DNA from 3 places in the Paracidovorax wautersii genome. Region 3 is predicted to be linked to each of the others. Evidence: riboswitches for the same ligand, from Rfam matches in the RefSeq annotation. Region 3 holds a riboswitch; each other region holds the start of a gene.

Region 1 (7,089 bases), 430 kb from region 3:
TCTGGAAACGGTTCCCGAACTGGGCATCCGCCGCAGCCTGCGGCCTGCGCAGCTGCCGCGCGAAGCCCTGGACTACCTCTCGCCGCGCAAGCGCATCTGTTATTTCTTCGAGCGGGCCGTCGATCCCGTACCGCGAGAGGGCGACGCGTGACCGACCTCCCTCTCAACGAAGAGGAGTGGCACGCCATCTGCGACGGCATGGACCAGGCCTTGTGGCTGGTCCATCCTGAGACGCTGCGCATCGTGTATTGCAACCGGGCCGCGGCGGACCTGGCGGACCAAGCGGCCGCGGCCATGATCGGTACGCCGGTCCAGCAGTTGGCGTCCACGCCCGAGGACCTGTTTTTCTGGAGCCAGCCGCCCGCGGATATCCTGGCGGGCATCCATTCGGAGTCGGGCCTCGTCACGGCGCAAGGCCGTCTGGTGCCGGTGGAGCGCCGCGTGGCCGCCGTACAGCGCAGGGAGGGCCCTCTGCTGGTGCTGACCATGCGCAGCCGGGTGCGCGAAGAGGGGGCCGAGCGCGAACTCGAGACCCTGCTGGCGGAACTGCGCGCAACCCTTGATTCCGCGGCCGACGGCATGCTGGTGTGCGACATGCAGGGCCGCGTGCGGGCCTTCAACCAACGCTTGGCGCTGCTCTGGGCCATGCCGGATGACCTGCTGCGGCAGCGGGACGACGATGCCGTCCACGCTTTCATGGCGTCGCAGGTGGCAGAGCCCTTGCCCTACCGGGAGCGGCTCGCGGCCATTGCCCGGGAACCTCTGCTGGAGACCACCGACGTCTTCGTGCTTCGCAACGGCACGTCGGTCGAACGCCGTTCCGTACCGCAATTGCTGCACGGGCGGCCGTCGGGGCGCGTGTATTCCTTCCGGGATGTGACCCGGCAGGCGGAGGCCCAGGCCAGCCTGAGGCTGGCTGCGCAGGTGTTCGAGTCGAGCCTGGACGCCATCTTCATCGCCGACGAATACCACACGCTCATCCGCATGAATCCCGGCTGCGAGCGGCTGGTGGAGGATTCGCCCTGCGGGCTGCTGGGCAAGCCGGCGGCTGCCCTCTTCGGCCACGCGGAAGCACGTGAGCTGATGCAGCGCGTCGTGGCCACCTGGGAACGGGAGGGCTTCTGGGAAGGCGAACTGCTGCTGCCGCGCCGCACCGGACCGGATTGCGCGGTGCATCTGTCCTGGGTGGCCGTGCGGGACGAGCGGGGACAGGTTGCGCAGAGCATCGGCTTCGTGCGCGATCTGACCGAGCAGCATGCAGCCCAGCAGCGGATCGAGGAGCTGGCCTACAGCGACCTGCTGACGGGGCTGCCCAACCGGGTGCTGCTCGCCCGCCGCGTCGATGCCGCGATCGAGGCGGCCGCCCGCGAGCGGGGAACAGGTTTCGCCATCCTCTTCCTGGACCTCGACCGCTTCAAGAACATCAACGATTCCCTGGGGCATCCGTTCGGCGACCGCGTGCTGCGCCTGGTAGCGCAGCGGCTCCAGGCCTGCCTGCGGCAGACGGACCTGCTGTGCCGGCTGGGGGGCGACGAATTCGTCATCTACCTCCACGGGGGCGACGAGAGCATTGCGGCCGCCGTGGCGCAGCGCATCCTGGACGACATGCTGCGCCCGTTCGCGCTGGATGGCATGGGGTTTTCCATCCAGTGCAGCATCGGCGTGTCGCTGTACCCGCAGGACGGCGCGACGCTGGACGATCTGGTCAAGCAGGCCGACACCGCCATGTACGGCGTGAAGGAGCGAGGCCGGGGCAGCTATGGCTTCTACCAGCCGAAGATGAACGCCAACCTGCTGTCGCGCATGCAGATGGAACATGCGATGCGGCAGGCGGTGGGGCTCGGCCAGATGGCCGTGCACTACCAGCCGCAGGTCGCCATGGCGTCCGGCCGCATCGTGGGCGCCGAGGCGCTGTTGCGCTGGACCCATCCCGAGATGGGGGCGGTGTCTCCCGCAGAGTTCATCCCGCTGGCGGAGGAGTCCGGCTACATCGTGGCGCTGGGCGCTTGGGTGATGGAGCAGGCCGTCCAGGAGGCCGCGGCGTGGTTGCGGGCCGGAACGCCGGTGGTGGTCGCGGTGAACGTGTCGGCGCTCGAATTCCGCCAGCCCGGCTTCGTGGAGCACCTCACCCAGCTGCTCAGCCGGCACGGCCTGCCCGCCAGCCTGCTCGAACTGGAACTGACCGAGACCATCCTGCTGCAGGACGGGCAGGAGACCGAGCAGCGGCTGTCGGTCCTTTCGGCGTTGGGGGTGGGGCTGGCCATCGACGACTTCGGTACCGGCTATTCCAGCCTGGCGTATCTGAAGAAGCTGACCATCCACAAGCTGAAGATCGACCAGTCCTTCGTGCGCGGGCTCCCCGAGGACGATGGGGACCGTGCCATCGTGACGGCGATCACGAGCATGGGCCGTGCCCTGCATATCGAAGTGGTCGCCGAAGGGGTGGAGACCGAGGCGCAGCGCGTGGCGCTTGCGCACATGGAGTGCCAGTATTTCCAGGGCTTCTTGTGTGCGCCGGGCCTGCCGGCGGGCGCTTTGCGCACGCTGCTGGCAGAGCGCAAGGCGTACTCGTGGGAGCCGCCGTCACCGACGCCGTCGGCGTGATGAAGAATACGCTGCCGCGCTACGGGCGCGTGGGGGCGGATTCAGGGGGAAGAGGTGTCTGCGAATGCCACCGGGCCGTCATCCTGAACCGGGGGTTCAGGTGGGCGAGGGCAGCCAGGCGTTGGGTTCATCTGACGCGAGATGATCACGCTCACCGGGCGATGTACCAGGCCCATGCTCGTTGAGCATTGGTTCAAGGAAATATAAAGCCCGGCAGCACCGCAGACGCCTCCATTGTAGGCCCGCCTGCGGCGCGCGTCGACGCGCCGGGGGAAGACCCGTCAGAGAAGGCGGCCATCGTCGCCCAGCGCCTCGTCCAGGCGCTGGAGCAACGACGCCATGCGCTGGTCGTCTTCGGGCTGCGGCGGGGCCGCACCGGTGGGTGGTGCGGGCGGCTGTGGCTGCTGCAAGGCGGGCTGCTGCTCCCGGTCGGCGATGTCGAAGGCCAGGTTGAGCGCGGCCAGCACGGCGATGCGCTCGCGGGCGCGCACCTTGCCGGCGTCGCGGATGCGCGTCATGGCCGAATCCACGCGCTCGACGGCCTGGAGCAACCGCTCCTCGTGGCCCTCCGGGCAGGCCAGCAGATAGCTCTGCTGCATGATCTGAACCTCGATCTGCTTCATTCGCCCTCCTTGGCGCCGGGCGTTTCCGGCGAGACGGGCAGACGGTCGAGCAGCGCGTTCACGCGGGCCCGGGCGGCCTGCAGCCGCGACTTAAGGGAATCGCGCTCCTGGGTGAGTGCCGTGACCTGCTGCGACAGCAGCGCATTGGTACGCTGCAACTCGGCGTGGCGCAGGAGCAGGCGTTCGACGCGCTCGGCGATCTGGTCGATGGAAGACGTTGGGGCCATACAGCGGGCGATTGTAGGGTTCGTCCGCCGAACGGTCATCCAGGCGACGCTGAGCCGGGTCCGCCGCGCGCTGCGCTTCTCTGCTGCGGGCGGTCTGCCGCGTGGCACATCTTCGCCATCGCTGCGGCTAGGGCGGTGGGTCTGCGCCTTGCAGCGGTCCCCGGCAGAGCGCGCCGCATCGCGGGGCTTGTTCAGCGTCGCCTAGAATCGCGCCGTTGGTGCTCGCTGCATGGTTCGCATGCCGCAGTTCAACGGGAAGCAGGGAGGCGCGCCCTACGGGTTTGCGCTGTGCCTGCGCTGCCCCCGCAACGGTCAGCAGACGGGTCTTCGGGCCCTCTCTTTCTTCTCAAGCCACTGGTGCCGTGAACAGGCGCTGGGAAGGCGACGAAAGGGTGTTCTGCCAGCCCGGATACCGGCCAACACCAGGGGGTCGTGGCGTCGATGGATGCCGTGGCCTGTCAGCCCATTGCCGGCGGGGAGGCCGGCGCGGGTATTTCACGCAATGACCACCATGTTCTCGACCCTCTCGAGCGTGCGCGCGGCCCCCGGTGCCCGCCCACGCGCCGTGGCCCTCGCCACTGCCTGCCTGTGTTCCCTGTCCGCCCTTGCCGCGGACCAGATCCCTTCTTCCGATGTGGCTTCGATGCCTGACACGGTGGTGACCGCCACCCGCACGGCGCAGCCGCTGTCCGACCTGGTCGCCGATGTCTCGGTGGTCGACCGCGAAGCGCTGGACCGCAGCGGCGCGGCGGCGCTGGAAGATGTGCTCGGCCGCCTGCCGGGCGTCGAACTGGTGCGCAACGGCGGACCCGGCTCCACGACCAGCGTGTACCTGCGCGGCGCCAACAATGAGTTCACCGCGGTCTATGTGGACGGCATCCGCCTCGATACCCAGAGCGGCTCGGGCGGCGCGCCGTGGGAGGCCCTGCCGCTGGATGCCATCGACCGCATCGAGGTCCTGCGTGGCCCGGCCGGCGCGGTGTACGGGTCGGACGCCATCGGGGGCGTGATCCAGGTGTTCACCCGCAAAGGGGAAGCGGGCGTGCGCCCTTACGCCAGCGTAGGCGCCGGCAGCCAGAGCACATACCGCGCCTCGGCGGGCGTCAGCGGCGGCGCGGGCGCATGGGACTATGCGCTGGGTCTGAGCCATGTGGACAGCGAGGGCTTCAACTCGCGCACCACGGCCACCGCCAACCCCGACAAGGACGGCTATCGCCGCATGGCGGGCAGCGGCCGCCTGGGTTGGCAGGTGGCGCCCGGCCAGCGGCTGGACGCTACGCTGCTGTACGCCGACACGCATAGTGGGTACGACAGCACCAGCCGCACGGCCGACGACCGCAGCCGCAACCGGCTGCAGGCGGTGGGCCTGAACTGGCAGGCACGCTGGAGCGAGCGCTACAGTACTTTGATGACGGCCAGCGAATCCCGCAGCGACTACCGCACGCGCCCCTCCGTGTACGACACGCGGACGGTGCTGCGCAATTACCTGTTCCAGAACCAGTGGGCGCTGGGCGCGGGCCAGCAACTGACGGCGTCGCTGGAGCGGCGCGAGGACCAATTGACCAACACCAGCATCGAAGGCAACGAGCGCGAGCGCCACCAGGACGCCCTGGCCCTGGGCTACGGCCTGCGCCATGGCGCTCACACCGTTCAGCTCAACGCCCGCCATGACCGCGACAGCGAGTTCGGCGGCAAGAGCACCGGCAGCGCCGGGTACGGATACGAGTTCGCGCCACAGTGGCGGGCCACCGCGTCCGTGGGCACCGCTTTCCGCGCGCCCACGCTGTACCAGCGCTTCAGCATGTACGGCGAGGGCAGCCTGCGCCCGCAGGAGGGCCGCAATGCCGAGCTGGGCCTGCGCTGGGCGCGCGGTGGCGACAGCTTCTCGGCCACGGCCTACCGCAACCGCGTGCGCAATCTCATCAACTGGACGGGCGGCACGGGTGCCTGCGCGGGTAATGACGGGCCCTTCGGCGGCTGCTACGCCAACGTGGGCCGGGCGCGCTACGAGGGCGTGACGCTGGCCGGGGCCTACCGCCTCGGCGCAGCGGTGCGCCTGCGCGGCTCGGTCGACTTCCAGAACCCGCGTGACGAGGCCACCGGCAAGCTGCTGGCACGCCGCGCCAAGCGCCACGCCGTGCTGGGCGCCGACACCGACGTGGCCGGCTGGACGCTGGGCGCCGAAGCGCAGGCCACCGGCCGCCGCTTCGACAACGCGGCCAACACCAGGCGCCTGGGCGGCTACACCGTGCTCAACCTGTCGGCCAGCCGCACGCTGGGCCGTGACCTGCGCCTGCAGGCCCGGCTAGACAACCTCGCAGACAAGGCCTATCAGCTGGCTGACACCTACGCCACGCCCGGCCGCACGTTCTACGTGGGGCTGGCGTGGGCGCCGCAGTGATGGCGCCGGGCTCCCACGCCGGCAGCGCCCGCTGCCCGGCCCTGGTGGTGGCGGCGCCAGCCTCCGGACAGGGCAAGACCACGGTCACCGCCGCGCTGGCGCGCCTGCATGCGCGCCAGGGCCGGCGGGTACAGGTGTTCAAGTGCGGGCCGGATTTCCTCGACCCCCACTGGCACGCCCTGGCCAGCGGCCGGCCGGTGCACCAGCTCGACCTGTGGATGACCGGCGAGGACGACTGCGCGCGCCGCCTGCATGCCGCAGCGCAGGCATCCGACTTGGTGCTGATCGAAGGGGTGATGGGCCTGTTCGACGGCGAGCGCAGCGTGGCCGACCTGGCCCAGCGCTTTGGCATTCCCGTGCTGGCGGTGATCGATGCCTCCGCCATGGGGGGCACACTGGCCGCCATCGTGCACGGCCTCAAGCACTACCGGCCGGGCCTGCCCTGGGCGGGCGTGCTGGCCAACCGCGTGGCCACGGAGCGCCACATCGACCTGCTGCGCAGTGGCCTGGGCGATGCGCAGGACTGGCTGGGCGCCTTGCCCCGCGTGGTGCCGCAGGCGGGTTCCGCCACAGCGGCCGGCCCGCTGCGCTCCCCCGGCGCACTGCTGCCCGAACGCCACCTGGGGCTGGTGGCCGCCCACGAGCTGCACGACAGCCTGGAGCGCCTGGACGCCGCGGCCGATGCGCTGCTGAACACGCCGCTGGGCCAGATGGACCTGGCTGCGCTGGGGCAGCGCTGGTCCGTAGACTTTGCTGCGCCCACCGAGCCGCCCGGCGCAGCGCAACCGCGGCTGCTGCAGGGGCGCCGCGTCGCCGTGGGCGGGGACGAGGCCTTCTGCTTCGTCTACCAGGCCAACCTGGACACCCTGGCCGCGCTGGGGGCCGAGGTGGTGCGCTTTTCGCCGCTGCGCGATACGGCGCTGCCCCCTTGCGACGCCGTGTGGCTGCCCGGCGGCTACCCCGAGCTGCATGCCGACACGCTGGCCGCCAACACCGGCATGCGCGATGCGCTGCACGCCCATGTGGCCGCAGGCCGGCCGCTGTGGGCCGAGTGCGGCGGCATGATGGCGCTGATGGAGTCGATCACGCTGGCCGACGGCCAGCACAAGCCCCTGTGGGGCCTGCTGCCGGGCCACGTGCGCATGCAGCGCCGCCTGGCCGCGCTGGGGCCGCAGCAACTGGACCTGGGCGGCCACGTGCTGCGCGGGCACACTTTTCACTATTCGACCTGCGA
Region 2 (7,089 bases), 810 kb from region 3:
CGCGCGCAGGTCGTCGATGCCCGGCACCGCATGGGTGGGTGCGAAGGCGGCCGGCACATGCACGGCGGCCTGCGGCAGGCTGCGCGGCGGCTGCGGTGCGCCGCCATGGCCGAGCCCATGGAAGGCCACGGCCCGCACGAACTGCAGCGCATTGGCCGCCCCGCCCGCGCGCAGGTACTGCCACAGCAGGTGGCAGACCGAGGGCGCGAGCGTGCTGCGCTCCACCAGGGACAGGTCCTCCTGCAGATCGCCCGAGAACATGGCCAGCCGCTGGCCGTTCTTGCGCGCCAGTGCACCGATCTGCTGAAAGCCGTAGGGCCAGACGGATTCGGAGCCGAGGTGGTCCACGATCACCACGCGGGCGTGCTGCAGTACCTCGTCGATGTAGAGGTCGAGCGAGGCGGGCTGGCGCAGGTACTGCAGGTTGACCAGGCGCACGGAGGGAAAGCCGGCCTCCTCCGTGCGCGCCAGCTCCTCGCACGCGCCGGAGAGCAGGGCGAGGGTGGTGTCGGCGGAGCTGAGGATGACGATATCGCCCGGCGTCTGGTCGAGCCGGGTGACGATGGAGTCGTCTTCTACGAAGCCGCCGGGGCGGGTGGAGAGGAGGTGCATTCGGAGTGTTTTTGGGGTCTAGCGCTTATGGGACAAGCGCATACAGCTATCATTTTTGATTTTCTGGGAAGTTTGCTTTCCGGGGCCGGGGTATGCGCCCGGCGGCGCACTCACTTTCTTTCGCTTCGCCGAAAGAAAGTAAGCAAAGAAAGGGCGACCCTGCTGTCTGCGTCCCCGCTCGCCTGCGGCGAACAGGGCAACCTGCGGTGCTCGGTCACGGGGCGGCGCCGTGGAACTCGCTGCGCGCTGGCGCGCTCCGCTCGGACAGCCACGGCGAGTCAGATCACGAAGCGGGTGTGTCCTGCGGCACACCCGCCCGCCCCGCGCCCTGTGCTCCTCGGCGCATACAGAAGGGCGTTGGGAGTCCACACGGGCCAACACTGCGCTCGGCCTCCCACTGCCGGGCCGAGCGCAGCGATGGCCCGTGTGGGGCGTTCGGGTTCCCTTCTGCCCGTGCCGAGAAGCGGAGCGCAGGCAGGGCGCATGCGCGTCGGAGCGCGCATGCCTCGTGAACTGACTCGCCGTGGCTGTCCGAACGGAGCTGCTCTGCAGCGCAGTGAGTTCCACGGCGGCCCTGCCTGCGCGAGCATCGCAGGCTGCCCCGTAGCGCAGCGAAGGGGACACGGGCAGCAGGGACGCCTTTCTTTTGGGTTCTTTTCTTTGGCGAAGCAAAGAAAAGAACCTCGGCCGCCGGGCCGAGACCCGGCACCGGGAAACAACCCCACAGCACCTGTCAAAAACGATAGCTGCCAGCGCACACCACATAAGCGCCAAACCCAATTTCAATTTCAAAGATTCAAGCCCCCACCCCCTCCAACCCCGCCCGCAACGCCCCCTCATCCAGCTCCTGCCCGATGAACACCAACCGCGTCCCCCGCGCCTCGCCCTCGCGCCAGGCGCGGTCGAAGTGGTGGTCGAACCGCCGGCCCACGCCCTGCAGCAGCCAGCGCATCGGCTTGCCCGGAATCTCCGCGAAACCCTTCACCCGCAGGATGGTCTGCTCGGCCACCAGTTTCTGCAGCGCCGCCAGCAGGCGGGCCTGGTCCACGGCCGGCAGGTCGATCACGTGGGCGTCGAACTCGTCGTGGTCATGGTCCTCGTCATGGTCGTGGTGGCTCACGCGCTGGTCGATGGTGGCCTCGGCCGCCTTCGACAGGCCCAGCAGCACGTCCAGCGGCAGGCGGCCCTGTTCGGACTGCACCACCTTCACCGATGCCGGAATCTCCTCGCGCACCAGCGCCTGCACCTGAGCCAGCGCGGCGGCATCGACCAGGTCGGTCTTGTTGAGCACCACCAGGTCGGCGGCCGACAACTGGTCTTCGAACAGCTCGTGCAGCGGCGATTCGTGGTCCAGATTGGGATCGGCGCGGCGCAGTTCGTCCACGGCCGCGGGGTTGGCCGCGAACTGGCCGCTGGCGGCGGCGGGCGTGTCCACCACGGTGACCACGGCATCCACGGTGAAGACGTTGGCGATCTCCGGCCACTGGAAGGCCTGCACCAGCGGCTTGGGCAGGGCCAGGCCGCTGGTCTCGATGAGCACGGCGTCGATCTGGTCGCGGCGCTCGGCCAGCTGCTTCATCACGGGGAAGAACTCTTCCTGCACGGTGCAGCACATGCAGCCGTTGGCCAGCTCGTACAGAGCGCCTTCGCGTTCGTTGCCCTCGTCGTCGCAGCCGATGCCGCAGCCTTTGAGGATCTCGCCGTCGATGCCCAGCTCGCCGAACTCGTTGACGATGACCGCGATGCGCCGGCCGTCGGCGTTGTCCAGGATGTGGCGCAGCAGCGTGGTCTTGCCGCTGCCCAGGAAGCCGGTGACGATGGTGGCGGGAATCTTGGACGTTTGCATGGTGGTGTCGGCCCTTTCTTTCTTCATTCCGGTGTCGTGCCTGCCGGCGCGCGTGCGACTTGCATGCATGAATGCATAGGTGGCGCTCGCGTCGCCTGCGTGTCTGTCCGCGGCATGCATGCGTGTGTGCACAGAGGAAAGGAAAGGGCCGCGCCGCGCGCGCAGCGACCTGACCGGACCAAGGCACTCCCGCAGCGTCCGAAGCGGTACGAAGGCCGGTATCCGGGCTCACGGACCGCCGCACCGCCCGACACGATGCCGGAGGGTGCGACCGGGCCCTCGCCTTCCCACGCAGGGCGGCCTGCGCAGTGGCTGCGCCGCCCCACAAAGAAGGGCGTGCGCGGAGGGTCCTTGTGTCCGCTGACCGTTGCGGGGGCAGCGCAGGAATAGCACCCGTGGGGTAGGCCCTGCCGCCCCGGTGCGCACCTGCTTCCCGTTGAACCCCGTGGGCCTTGCGGCCGGTGGGGCACCTTCGAACCGGACGGGTGCGGGTGCCGGCCTCGTGCCGGACGCCCTGCCTCCGTCCTGCGGCGGATTATGCGGGATAGCCGCCGAGGGCCTACTCACACAAATCCGGGAGCGACGCCGCGCGGCGTCGCCCGCGCTGGCAAGGCAGGGGACTTGCGGCGCTCAGACGCCTTGCAGGCATCTCCGGCTGCGGGCCGCGCGATTCCCGGATCGGTGTTGCCATGTCCTGGCCGCCCGCCCCTGTGCACAGGCTTGCCGGATAATGCAGCGGCCCCTTCCAAGCCTCCAAGCCGGCCCGCACGGCCCCGTCCCCTGATGAATCCTGACGCCCACAACCTCTGGCGCGCACCGCGCTGGGCCCTCGCTGTCCTGCTGGCCGTACTGGGCATGGTCGGGCCGTTCTCGATCGACACCTACCTGCCGGCCTTCTCGGGCATTGCCGCCGCGCTGGGCGCGACGCCGGTGGAGATGCAGCAGACGCTGTCGGCCTACCTGTTCGGCTTCGCCTTCATGACGCTGTTCCACGGGGCGCTGTCGGACAGCTTCGGCCGGCGCCCGGTGGTGCTGTGGGGCATCGCGGTATTCACGCTCGCCTCGGCCGGCTGCGCGCTGTCCAACAGCATCGGGCAGCTGGTGTTCTTCCGGGCGCTGCAGGGGCTGTCGGCGGGCGCGGGCATCGTGGTGTCGCGCGCGGTCATCCGCGACATGTTCCCGCCGGCCCAGGCCCAGCAGGTCATGAGCCAGGTGACGATCTACTTCGGCGTGGCGCCGGCCATCGCGCCCATCGTGGGCGGCTGGCTGTTCGTGCACCTGGGCTGGCACAGCGTGTTCTGGTTCCTGACCGGCGTGGGCGTGCTGCTGTTCGTGGCCAACTTCCGCCTGCTACCCGAAACGCTGCACGCCGAGCACCGCCAGCCCTTCCAGGCCCGCCACCTGCTGCAGGGCTACTGGCAGCTGGGATCGAGCCCGCGCTTCCTGCTGCTGGCGCTGGCCAGCGGCGTGCCCTTCAACGGCATGTTCCTCTACGTGCTGGCGGCGCCCGCCTTCCTGGGCGAACACCTGGGACTGTCGCCCTCGAATTTCTTCTGGCTCTTCATCCTGACGATTTCCGGGATCATAGGCGGTGCCTGGCTCAGCGGCCGGCTGGCGGGCCGCATCGCCCCCAAGCGGCAGATCCGGCACGGCTTTCTCATCATGTTCACCATGTCGGTCCTGAACCTGGCAGCCAACCTGCTGTTCACGCCGCACGTGTCGTGGGCGCTGTTTCCGATCGCCATCTTCTCCTTCGGCTGGGCGCTGATGGTGCCGGTGGTGACGCTGCTGGTGCTGGACCTGTACCCCGAGCGCCGCGGCATGGCTTCGTCGCTGCAGGCCTTCGTCGGCTCCACGGCCAACGGCCTAGTGGCCGGCGTGGTCGTTCCCCTGGTGATGCACTCCACCCGGCTGCTGGCCTGCGCCTCGCTGGCGATGATGTGCATCGGCCTGGTGGCCTGGATCTACCTGCACCACCGCTGGCCGGACATCGGCCGCACCACCACGCAAGGCTAGCGCCGCGGCCGGCAGGCACCAGGCCGAGGTCAGGCGCCCTGCTGGCGCCGGTCTATGCCGCGGGACTGGTAGTAGCGTACCTTCTCCGCGTACATGGCCTGGTCGGCCCGGACCACGGCGGCCTCGATCTGTTCGCCGGACGCCGCGCAGGCCATGCCCATGGAAAGACTCAACGGCTGGCCGGGGTAGAACTGGTTGTTGAGTTCCAGCAGAGAGAGGATGCGGTCCATCATGTTGTGGGCGCCGCGTTCGTCGGTGGCCGGCATCACCACCGTGAACTCGTCCCCGCCGATCCGGGCCGCGCATGCCGGCGCATCGACCGCCTTGGCCAGCACCTCGCCCACGCGCCGCAGCATCGCGTCGCCCGCCGCGTGGCCCGCTTCGTCGTTGATCGACTTCAGCCCGTTCATGTCGATCACCACCACCGACACGGGCCACGGCCCCTTGCGGGTGAGGCGGTTGAGCTCCTCGACATAGAACGCGCGGTTGCGCAACTGCGTGAGCACGTCGTGCTTGCCCAGGTATTCCAGGTAGGCCTCGGCCTTCTTGCGCGCCGTGATGTCCACCAGAGACAGCAGCACCATGCGCCAGTCGTGCCGGTGTTCGTCCATCACCGCAAACTGCATGTGGATGTGGACGGCCTCTCCGGACAGGCTGTAGTTGACGACCTCACGCTGCTGCACCAGCTTGCCGTCCCACAGGTCCAGCAGCTGTTCGGCGAACGAGTCATGCATCTCGCCGCGGAACACCTTGCCGATGTTGTTCAGCAGCGTCTCCTTGCTGTCCGCCCCGAACATCGACAACGTCTGCTGGTTCACGTCGATGACGCGGATCTCGTGCATGCAGCGGTCCACGAACTCCGGATGCACCTTCAGAAAGGTCTTGAAGTCGCGGATACCCTGCGAGCGCACCTCGTCCAGCAGCAGCTTGACGGCGCTGAAGTCCTCGACCCACAGCGACACCGGCGAGAACTCGAACAGCCCCCGCGCATACTGCTCGCTCTGCAGCAGCTGACTGCGCGAACGCACCTGCGCCGTGTTGTCCTCCAGGGAAATGAGCACGCGGCTCCAGTCGTGCTCGTGGCCCGGCAGGATGCGCCCGCGGATCTGCACGTCCAGCCGGCGCCCGTCCAGCGTGTAGTTCACCGTCTGGTTGGAGAATTCCAGCGCCCCGGACCACAGCTGCAGCAGCTCTGCAATGGCCTGCGCATGCATGTCGCCGCGGAACACCGTGCCCAGCGACGCCACCAGCGTCGCCTGGTCGGGCGCGGCAAAGAGATCCAGCGTGCGCTGGTTGACCTTCAGCACCTTGATGGCCGCACCGTACTGCTGCATGCACTCCGGGTGGCTGCGCACGTGGGCCGCCACATCCTGCACGCCAGACGCGCGCCAGCCGTCCAGCAGGCGCTTGAGATCGCTGAAATCCTCCAGCCACAAGGAGACCGGAGCGATCTCGAACATGTGTTCGAAATCGGCATCCGAAGACAACGAAGAGGACATCCCGAAAACCTCCAACGCGAAAACCCGGCCTTGGCCCACCGTTTCCGCCCACGTTTTGATTCACGCGGGGATCCGGACGCTGCGCCACGGCGCGCCCTCCCCTGTCCGGTCGATTATTGCCTTGGCCATCCCTGCCGGGCGCCGGAGGGCCTTGCAACGCCGCGAAAAAGCCCCGGGCTGTCGCGGCGCCGCTGGCGCCACGCCCCGCCCCCTCGGGCAGCGCCATGAAAAAAGCCAGCCCCATGGGCTGGCTTTCTGGGCATGCCAGACCGAAGGGTCTGGCGCCGCCGCTGCGCTCAGCGGGCGGGACGTGCAGGACGCTTGCGCGCGTCGTGCGGCGTGAAGGGCTTGCCGCCCGGCGCTGCCGGCTTGGAGAAAGCAGGCTTGCGCGGTGCGAAATCCCCACGCGGAGCGCGCTCGTCGCGGCCAGCGAAGCCGCCCCGGGGCGCGTCGCCAAAGCCCGGCTTGCGGCCGTAGCCATCGGCATCGCGACGCGGACCGAAACCCCGCTCGTCACGGCCGGCGGGTGCGCCACGCGGGGCGCCACGGTCACCACCGAAGCCACCGCGGTCACGGTCACCGAAGGAAGGACGGTCGCCGCCGAAAGGGGCGCGGTCTGCACCGCCACCACCAAAGCCGGCACGGTCTCCGAAGGAGGGACGGTCGCTCCGGCGATCACCGCCGCCGAAGCCACCCCGGTCACCGCCGCCGAAGCCGCCGCGGTCGTTGAAGCCCGAGCGGTTGGCATAGCCACCGGCCGGCTTGCGATCGCGGCCAAAGCCGCCACCACCGCCCTCATTGCGGCGAGGGCCGCCACGGCCACCACCGAAGTCCTGGCGTCCACCCTGCGGGGCGCGCTGCTGTGGCTCCAGCCCAGGAATCACTTCCGACTTGAACTGCTGGCGGCTGTAACCTTCGATGTCGAAGATACGGCGGCGGTCGCGGAACTCCGCAAACGTGACGGCCAGGCCATCGCGGCCGGCACGGCCCGTACGGCCGATGCGGTGGGTGTAGTCCTCGGCCTTCATGGGCAGGCCGTAGTTGAACACGTGCGTGATGGTGGGCACGTCGATGCCGCGGGCGGCCACGTCGGTCGCCACCAGCACCTGCACCTGG
Region 3 (7,089 bases):
CCGATACCGAGCAGGAGCTGCCCGTATGACCGCCAGCACTTCCGCGGGGACCGTGCGCGAGTTGCAGGTTTCCCCCGTGCCCGAGTCGCCGGACGGCCCTGCCAGCGGCGCGCTCGGCGTTGCCGCGTGGCAGGGGCTGGCCGCCGTGGGGCGTCGCCTGCTGCCCTGGCTGGTGCCGGTGGCGCTGATCGCCCTGTGGCAGGTGGCTTCGTCGCTGGGCTGGCTGTCCACGCGCGTGCTGCCCGCGCCGCTGGACGTGGTGAAGGCCGCCTGGACGCTGACGGAATCCGGCGAGCTGTGGACCCATGTGAAGGTGAGCGCCGGCCGCGCGCTGGCGGGGCTGGCCATCGGGGGCGGGCTGGGCCTGGTGCTGGGGCTGCTGACCGGATCGCTGCGCATCGCCGAGACGCTGCTCGACTCCACCATCCAGATGGTGCGCAACATCCCGGCGCTGGCGCTGATTCCGCTGGTCATCCTGTGGTTCGGCATCGACGAGTCGGCCAAGCTGTTCCTCATCAGCGTGTCGGTGTTCTTTCCCATCTACCTGAACACCTTCCACGGCATCCGCAACGTCGACCCGCAGCTGATCGAGATGGGGCGCACCTATGGTCTGGGCCGCTGGCAGCTGTACCGGGACATCATCCTGCCCGGCGCGCTGTCGTCCATTCTGGTGGGGCTGCGTTTCTCGCTGGGCCTGATGTGGGTGATCCTGATCGTGGCCGAGACCATTTCGGCGCAATCGGGCATCGGCTACCTGACCATGAACGCGCGGGAATTTTTGCAGACCGACATCGTGCTCGTCGGGATCCTGCTGTATGCGCTGCTGGGCAAGCTGGCCGACGTGTTCGCCCGGGCGCTCGAACACTGGTGGCTGCGGTGGCATCCCGGATACCAGTGAGCTACCCCCTGAGGCGCTGCGCGCCTTCCCCCTTCTCTCGACTCGCTGCGCGAGTCGGGAAGGGGGACGACGCCGGTGGCCTGGCGAAGCCAGTTCCACGGCGTCCGCTGGCATTGGGCCGCGCCGGTTTTTGAACGCATTGACCTGAATACAGGACCTGATATGACCTTGCATTTGAATCGTCGTACCGCGCTGGCCGCCATTGGCATGGCTGCGACAGGCATCGCTGCCGCACAGCCTGCTGCTTCCACCGTTCGCATCGGCTACCAGAAGTCGTCCACGCTGATCGCGGTGCTCAAGATCCAGGGCACGCTGGAAAAGCAGCTGGCACCGCTGGGCGTCAAACCCACTTGGCATGAGTTCACCAGCGGGCTGCCGCTACTGGAGGCGCTCAACCTCGACAACCTGGACTTCAGCGCCGACGTGGCCGACACCGTGCCGGTGTTCGCGCAGGCCGCCGGCGCGCAGCTCACCTTCGTGGCGCAGGAGGCGCCGTCGCCCACGGCCCAGGCCATTCTGGTGAAGGCGGATTCGCCGCTCAGGAGCGTGTCCGATCTGAAGGGCAAGAAGGTCGGGTTTGCCAAGGCGGCCGGCGCGCATTACCTGCTCATCGCTGCGCTGGAGAAGGCCGGGCTGTCGCTGGCCGATGTGCAATCGGCCTACCTCACGCCCGCCGATGGCCGCGCGGCGTTCGAGAAGGGCGCCATCGACGCCTGGGTGGTGTGGGATCCGTTCCTCTCGGCCGCGCAGCGCCAGTCGGGTGCCCGCGTGCTGGCGGACGGCACGGGCCTGGCGTCGTACCAGCGCTATTACCTGGCCAGCAGCAAGTTCGCCAACGCGCGGGCCGACGTGCTGCGGGTGGTCTACGCCGAGCTGGAAAAGACCGGCAAGTGGGTCAAGCAGCACCCCAAGGACGCGGCAGCGCTCCTGGCTCCCGTGTGGGGCCTGGACGCTGCCACCATCGAGCAGGCCAATGGCCGCCGCAGCTATGCCGTGCGTCCGGTGCTGCAGGACAACCTGGGCGAGCAGCAGAAGATCGCCGATGCCTTCCTGGCTGAGAAGCTGCTGCCGCGCAAGGTGAACGCCGTGGATGTGCCCTTGTTCAAAACGGGGGCATGACGCCATGGGTACCACCACTGCCCCTGAAGCCGGCGGCGTGCGCCTGGAAGCGCGCGGCCTGCACAAGCGCTACGGCGCGCGCGACGTGCTGCGCAACACGCAGCTCACCGTGGAGCACGGCGAGTTCATCGCCATCGTCGGCCGCAGCGGCTGCGGCAAGAGCACCTTGCTGCGCCTGGTCGCCGGCCTGGAAGAGGCGAGCAGCGGCGCGCTCTACACCGACGGCCAGGCCGTCCACGGTTTGCACGGCGACACGCGCATCATGTTCCAGGAGGCGCGCCTGCTGCCCTGGCGCCGCGTGCTCGACAACGTGACGCTGGGCCTGCCCAAGGCGCAGCGCGAACGCGGCCGCGAGGTGCTGGCCCAGGTCGGCCTGGCCGACCGCGAGAACGAGTGGCCGGCGCGCCTGTCCGGCGGCCAGCGCCAGCGCGTGGCCCTGGCGCGCGCCCTGGTGCACCAGCCGCGCCTGCTGCTGCTGGACGAGCCCCTGGGCGCGCTCGACGCGCTCACCCGCATCGAGATGCACCGCCTGATCGAAGGCCTGTGGCAGCGCCACCGCTTCACGGCCTTGCTCGTCACCCACGACGTGCAGGAGGCGGTGGCCTTGGCCGACCGCGTGATCCTCATCGAGGACGGCCGCATCGCACTGGACGAACGCATCGCGCTGGCCCGCCCGCGCTCGCAGGGCGATGCCGCATTTGCCGCCATCGAAAAACGCATCCTCGACCGCGTGCTGCAAAAGCCCTCGGCCGATGCCGCGCCGCCACCCGGCGCCGGCTGGCCCGGCGTGCCCGCGCACGGACTGCGCTGGGCGGTCTGAGCCGTCCTTGTTTGTTGAACGACCCGCTCCATCCCTTCCCGTTTCTGCCATCCCATCCACGGACTTCCAAAGGAGTTAAACCATGTCCATCCAAGCCATCAACGTGCGCAACCAGTTCAAGGGCAAGGTGCGCGAGATCGTCCGCGGCGACGTCGTGTCCGAAGTGGACGTCGAGACGCCCTGGGGCATCGTCACGTCCGTCATCACCACCCGGTCGGTGGACGAACTGGGCCTGGACGTCGGCTCCGACGTCGTGGCGCTGGTGAAGTCCACCGAGGTGTCGATCGCCAAGCTCTGAGCGGTGGTTTCAGATCAAAAAGGCCTGTAGCGCTTTTGGATAAAGCGCATGTAGCTATAAAAAATGTAGTAATCGACCAAAGGCGGCCCGCGGGCCGCCTTTTTTTATTCCGCTAGTTATCGCAAGTGCGTTGCGTTAATGCGCATAGAATGGCAGCGTTGGTGCTCGCGGCGGCATTCGTCCCGCCGCAGTTCAACGGGAAGCAGGAAGGCCCTCGGACGCGCACGCGTTCGCAAGGCCCAGCCTGCGCTGCCCCCGCAACGGTCAGCGGACGGGTCGCCCTGGTGCGGCCCACCTCCATCCACACGCCACTGGGCGCCTGCCAAGGTGCCTGGGAAGGCTTTGGAGGGCGTTCCGTCAGCCCGGATACCGGCCAACGAGGTGGCGCCAGCGCACACAGCGCGGGCGTCGTGTGCCCATACGCCGGCGGGGAGGCCGGTGCGGGCGACTTTCGTGATTGAGTGGATCCGATGATTCCATCCTGCTTTCCGCCGCTGCGCGTGCCTGCCTGGCCCGCGCCCCTTGCGTTCGCCCTGGCCGCCGCCTTTCCTGCCGCTGCGCAAACCCTGCCCACGGTCGTCGTGACCGGGGCGGCTCCGCCGGCGCCCACCACGCCGCTCGACCAGTCGGCCGACAGCGCATCGCGCCTGGGCCTCACGGTGCGCGAGACGCCCGCGTCCATCGACGTGGTGCCGGCCGAGGTGCTGGCCGAACGCGGCCTGCGCACGGTGACCGAGGCTGCGCAGGCCGCCGTCGGCGTGACGGCGGGGGACTTTCCGGCCGAGCCCAGCGCCTTCTCGATGCGCGGCTTTGCCAACAGCCAGATCAACACGCTGTACAACGGCATCAAGATCGGCCCGCCCAACATGACCTCGCGCGTGATGGACACGGCCAATCTGGAGCGCGTGGAATTCCTCAAGGGCGCGGCCTCGCTCATGTCGGGCGAGGGCGCCACCGGCGGCGCGGTCAACTTCGTCACCAAGGCGCCGCACCGCGGGCCGGTGCGCACCGAAGTGAACACGGCCGTGGGCTCGTTCGGCGAGCGGCGCCTGTCGGTCGGCTCGGGCGGCACCACCGCCTGGCAAGATCTGGATTACCGCATCGACGCGAGCGCGTCCAACAGCGACGGCTTCGTGGACGACACCTGGCAGCGCAACCGGCACGTGTCGGGCGGGCTGGACTGGCGCGCGGCGCCGGGCGTCAAGCTCTTCATCGCGGGCGAGGCCAAGCGCGACGACGGCAGCAGCTACTGGGGCACGCCCCTGGTGTCGGCCAACGCGCCGGGCGTGCAGCCGCGGGGCGGCATCGTCTCAGGCACCTACACCTCCGGCTTCAACGGCAGCGCCCTGGGGCCGGTCGCCATCGATGGCCGCACCCTGCGCACCAACTACAACGTGCAGGACAACCGCAACGAGGCGCGCGAGACCTGGCTGCGCGCCGGCGGCGAATGGCAGGCCAGCGATGCCGTCGTGCTGCGCACCCAGTTCTGGCGCTACACGGCCGACCGGACGTGGCTCAACAACGAGATCACCGCCTTCAACGCCGGCACGGGCCTGGTGGACCGCGAGCGCTTCTACGTCGCGCAGGACCAGACCAGCTGGGGCAACAAGACCGAATGGCAATGGGACGCGCGCGTGGCAGGCCTGGACAACCGCCTGGTGGCCGCCTTCGAGTACAGCGACCTCGACCTGGACCGGCCCGGCGCGGCCAACTTCCCGGGCGACAGCGTGAGCCTGGCGGACCCGCAGCGCGGCCGCTACGGCCTGCTGACCACGCAGCTGCAGACCACGCGCATCCGCAACACCGTGCTGGCGCTGGAAGACCGCCTGCGCCTCACGCCCACGGTGGCGCTGATCGGCGGGCTGCGCCAGGAGCGCATCGCGCTGGAGCGGTCGTCCGCCAACGCGGCGGGCGTGCAGCGCACGGGCTTCCCGTACGAGAAGACCTGGAATCCCACCACCGGCCGTGTGGGCCTGACCTGGGAAGCCGCACCCGGCACCACGCTGTACGGCCAGTACGGCACGGCGGCCGATGTGGCGGCCAACAACATCTTTTTGTTGGGCGCCACGCAGCCGCTGGACCTGACGCGCACCCGCAACGCCGAGGTGGGCGTCAAGCAGGCCTTCTGGCAGCAGCGCGGCGAATGGACGCTGGCCTTCTACGACACCGAGCGGCGCAACGTCTACGCCGCGCAGGGCGGTCAGCAGCTCGCGCAGGCGGGGGCGCTGAAATCCCGCGGGGCCGAGGCATCCGTGGCCCTGCGGCCGGATGCGCAGTGGAGCCTGTGGGGCAACCTGGCGCTCAACCGCGCGAGGTATGAGGGCTACAACCTGGGCAACGGCACCTCGCTGTCCGGCAACCGTCCGCCCAACGCGCCGCGCCTGGTCGCCAATGCCGGGGTGGGCTACCGCTTCATGGCGGGCGTGCCCATGCAGGTGTCGGCCTCGGTGCGCCACGTGGGCGAGCGCTTCCACAGCGATGCCAACACCGTGCGCCTGAACGGCTACACCGTCTTCGACGCCGCGCTGGCCGTGGACGTGGCGCGCGATGTGCAGCTCACCCTGCGCGGCCGCAACCTGGGCAACCGCACCTATGCGGCCTGGGCCGATCCGTTCTACCCCGACCAGATCCTGCTGGGCGCGCCGCGCAGCTACGAACTGGCGCTGCGCTGGACACTCTGACCGACATGCCCTTGGCCACCACCACTGCCACCGCTGCTGCAGCCCTGCGGGAAGGCCGCGCGGTACCCGCGCTGGGCGCTGTGCTGCAGCTGCAGGGCGCGGCCTTCGAGGTGGCGGGCGGCCGCACGCTGCTGGCGCCCACCGACGTGAGCGTTCAGCCCGGCGAATGCGTGGCGCTGGTGGGGCCCAACGGTGCGGGCAAGAGCACGCTGCTGCGGTTGCTGGCCGCGCGGCTGGCGCCGACGCGGGGCGCTGTGCGCGTGCTGGGCCAGAACCTGGCGGACTGGCCCGCCGCCGAGCGCGCGCGCCATGTCGCGCTGCTGGGACAGGGCGATGCGGTGGAGCCCGGCCTGCGGGTGCAGGACTATGTGGCGTTCGGCCGCCTGCCGCACCAGCAGCGCGCCAGCCGGGCGCAGCACGCGCAGGCCGTGGCGCACGCATTGCACACCTGCAGCGCCACTGCGCTGGCCGCCCGCACGCTGGGCAGCCTGTCGGGCGGCGAGCGCCAGCGCGTGCACCTGGCGCGGGCCCTGGCGCAGGAGCCCGCGCTGCTGCTGCTGGACGAGCCCACCAACCACCTCGACCTGGCGGCACGCGCCGATCTGCTGGCGCTGGTGCGCGGCCTGGGAATCACCGTCATCGCGGCCCTGCACGAGCTGGGCCTGGTGCCGGGCTTCGCCACCCGCGCCTGGGTGCTGCACCAGGGGCAACTGGTGGCCGATGGCCCGCCGGCCCAGGCGCTGAGTACCGAGCGCGTGGCGGCCGTCTTCGGCATGGAGTTGGTGCATGCGCACCATCCACGGCACGGCGGCACGCTGTGGGCCTTCGAGCGGGCGGCGTCGGCATGAGGTTCCGTCTGCCTTCTTTCTACCGGCCTGCGGCCTGGCTGGTCGCAAGCCTGGTGGCGGCCGCAGCGGCCGCCAACGCCGCAACGGCCACGCCAGGCTTTCCCGTCAAGGTGAGCAATTGCGGCGAGCCGCTGCGCTTCGATGCGCCCCCGCGCCGCCTGGTGGTCCACGACCTCAACATGGCCGAGATGGTGATGGCGCTGGGCCTGCAGCCCAAGCTGGTGGGCGTCACCGGCATCACCGGCTGGTACAAGTCCAGCGCAGACTTCTGGAAGGCGCTGGGGCCTGTGCCCGAGCTGGCGCCCAAGTACCCCACACTGGAAAACCTGCTGGCGGTGCAGCCCGATCTGTTCTTCGCCGGCTGGTATTACGGCATGCAGCCGGGCGGCGGCGTCACCCCGGCCACGCTGGCGCGGCACGGCGTG

Evidence for each region. A riboswitch is a leader RNA that binds a small molecule or an ion and turns the genes downstream of it on or off. The one in region 3 is predicted to bind cobalamin.
Region 1: linked by a shared signal. The riboswitch ahead of QE399_RS12935 (TonB-dependent receptor domain-containing protein) and the one ahead of QE399_RS14960 (TonB-dependent receptor) in region 3 are both predicted to bind cobalamin.
Region 2: linked by a shared signal. The riboswitch ahead of cobW (cobalamin biosynthesis protein CobW) and the one ahead of QE399_RS14960 (TonB-dependent receptor) in region 3 are both predicted to bind cobalamin.

The regions. Positions count from the first base shown of each region.
Region 1 covers NZ_JAVIZX010000001.1:2,866,613-2,873,701, forward strand. Annotated here, with positions in the region: gene QE399_RS12915 (cyclic di-GMP phosphodiesterase) at 1-151, shown strand, start outside; gene QE399_RS12920 (putative bifunctional diguanylate cyclase/phosphodiesterase) at 199-2,604, shown strand; RNA gene ssrS (6S RNA) at 2,656-2,835, opposite strand; gene QE399_RS12925 (cell division protein ZapA) at 2,886-3,227, opposite strand; gene QE399_RS12930 (DUF904 domain-containing protein) at 3,224-3,454, opposite strand; cobalamin riboswitch at 3,654-3,889, shown strand; gene QE399_RS12935 (TonB-dependent receptor domain-containing protein) at 3,957-5,855, shown strand; gene QE399_RS12940 (cobyrinic acid a,c-diamide synthase CobB) at 5,855-7,089, shown strand, end outside.
Region 2 covers NZ_JAVIZX010000001.1:2,487,535-2,494,623, reverse strand. Annotated here, with positions in the region: gene cobN (cobaltochelatase subunit CobN) at 1-612, opposite strand, end outside; gene cobW (cobalamin biosynthesis protein CobW) at 1,409-2,458, opposite strand; cobalamin riboswitch at 2,655-2,947, opposite strand; gene QE399_RS11270 (multidrug effflux MFS transporter) at 3,242-4,474, shown strand; gene QE399_RS11265 (sensor domain-containing diguanylate cyclase) at 4,504-5,973, opposite strand; gene QE399_RS11260 (DEAD/DEAH box helicase) at 6,270-7,089, opposite strand, start outside.
Region 3 covers NZ_JAVIZX010000001.1:3,298,475-3,305,563, forward strand. Annotated here, with positions in the region: gene QE399_RS14935 (VOC family protein) at 1-29, shown strand, start outside; gene ssuC (aliphatic sulfonate ABC transporter permease SsuC) at 26-898, shown strand; gene QE399_RS14945 (aliphatic sulfonate ABC transporter substrate-binding protein) at 1,061-2,017, shown strand; gene QE399_RS14950 (ATP-binding cassette domain-containing protein) at 2,022-2,837, shown strand; gene QE399_RS14955 (TOBE domain-containing protein) at 2,920-3,135, shown strand; cobalamin riboswitch at 3,278-3,527, shown strand; gene QE399_RS14960 (TonB-dependent receptor) at 3,606-5,816, shown strand; gene QE399_RS14965 (ABC transporter ATP-binding protein) at 5,822-6,664, shown strand; gene QE399_RS14970 (ABC transporter substrate-binding protein) at 6,661-7,089, shown strand, end outside.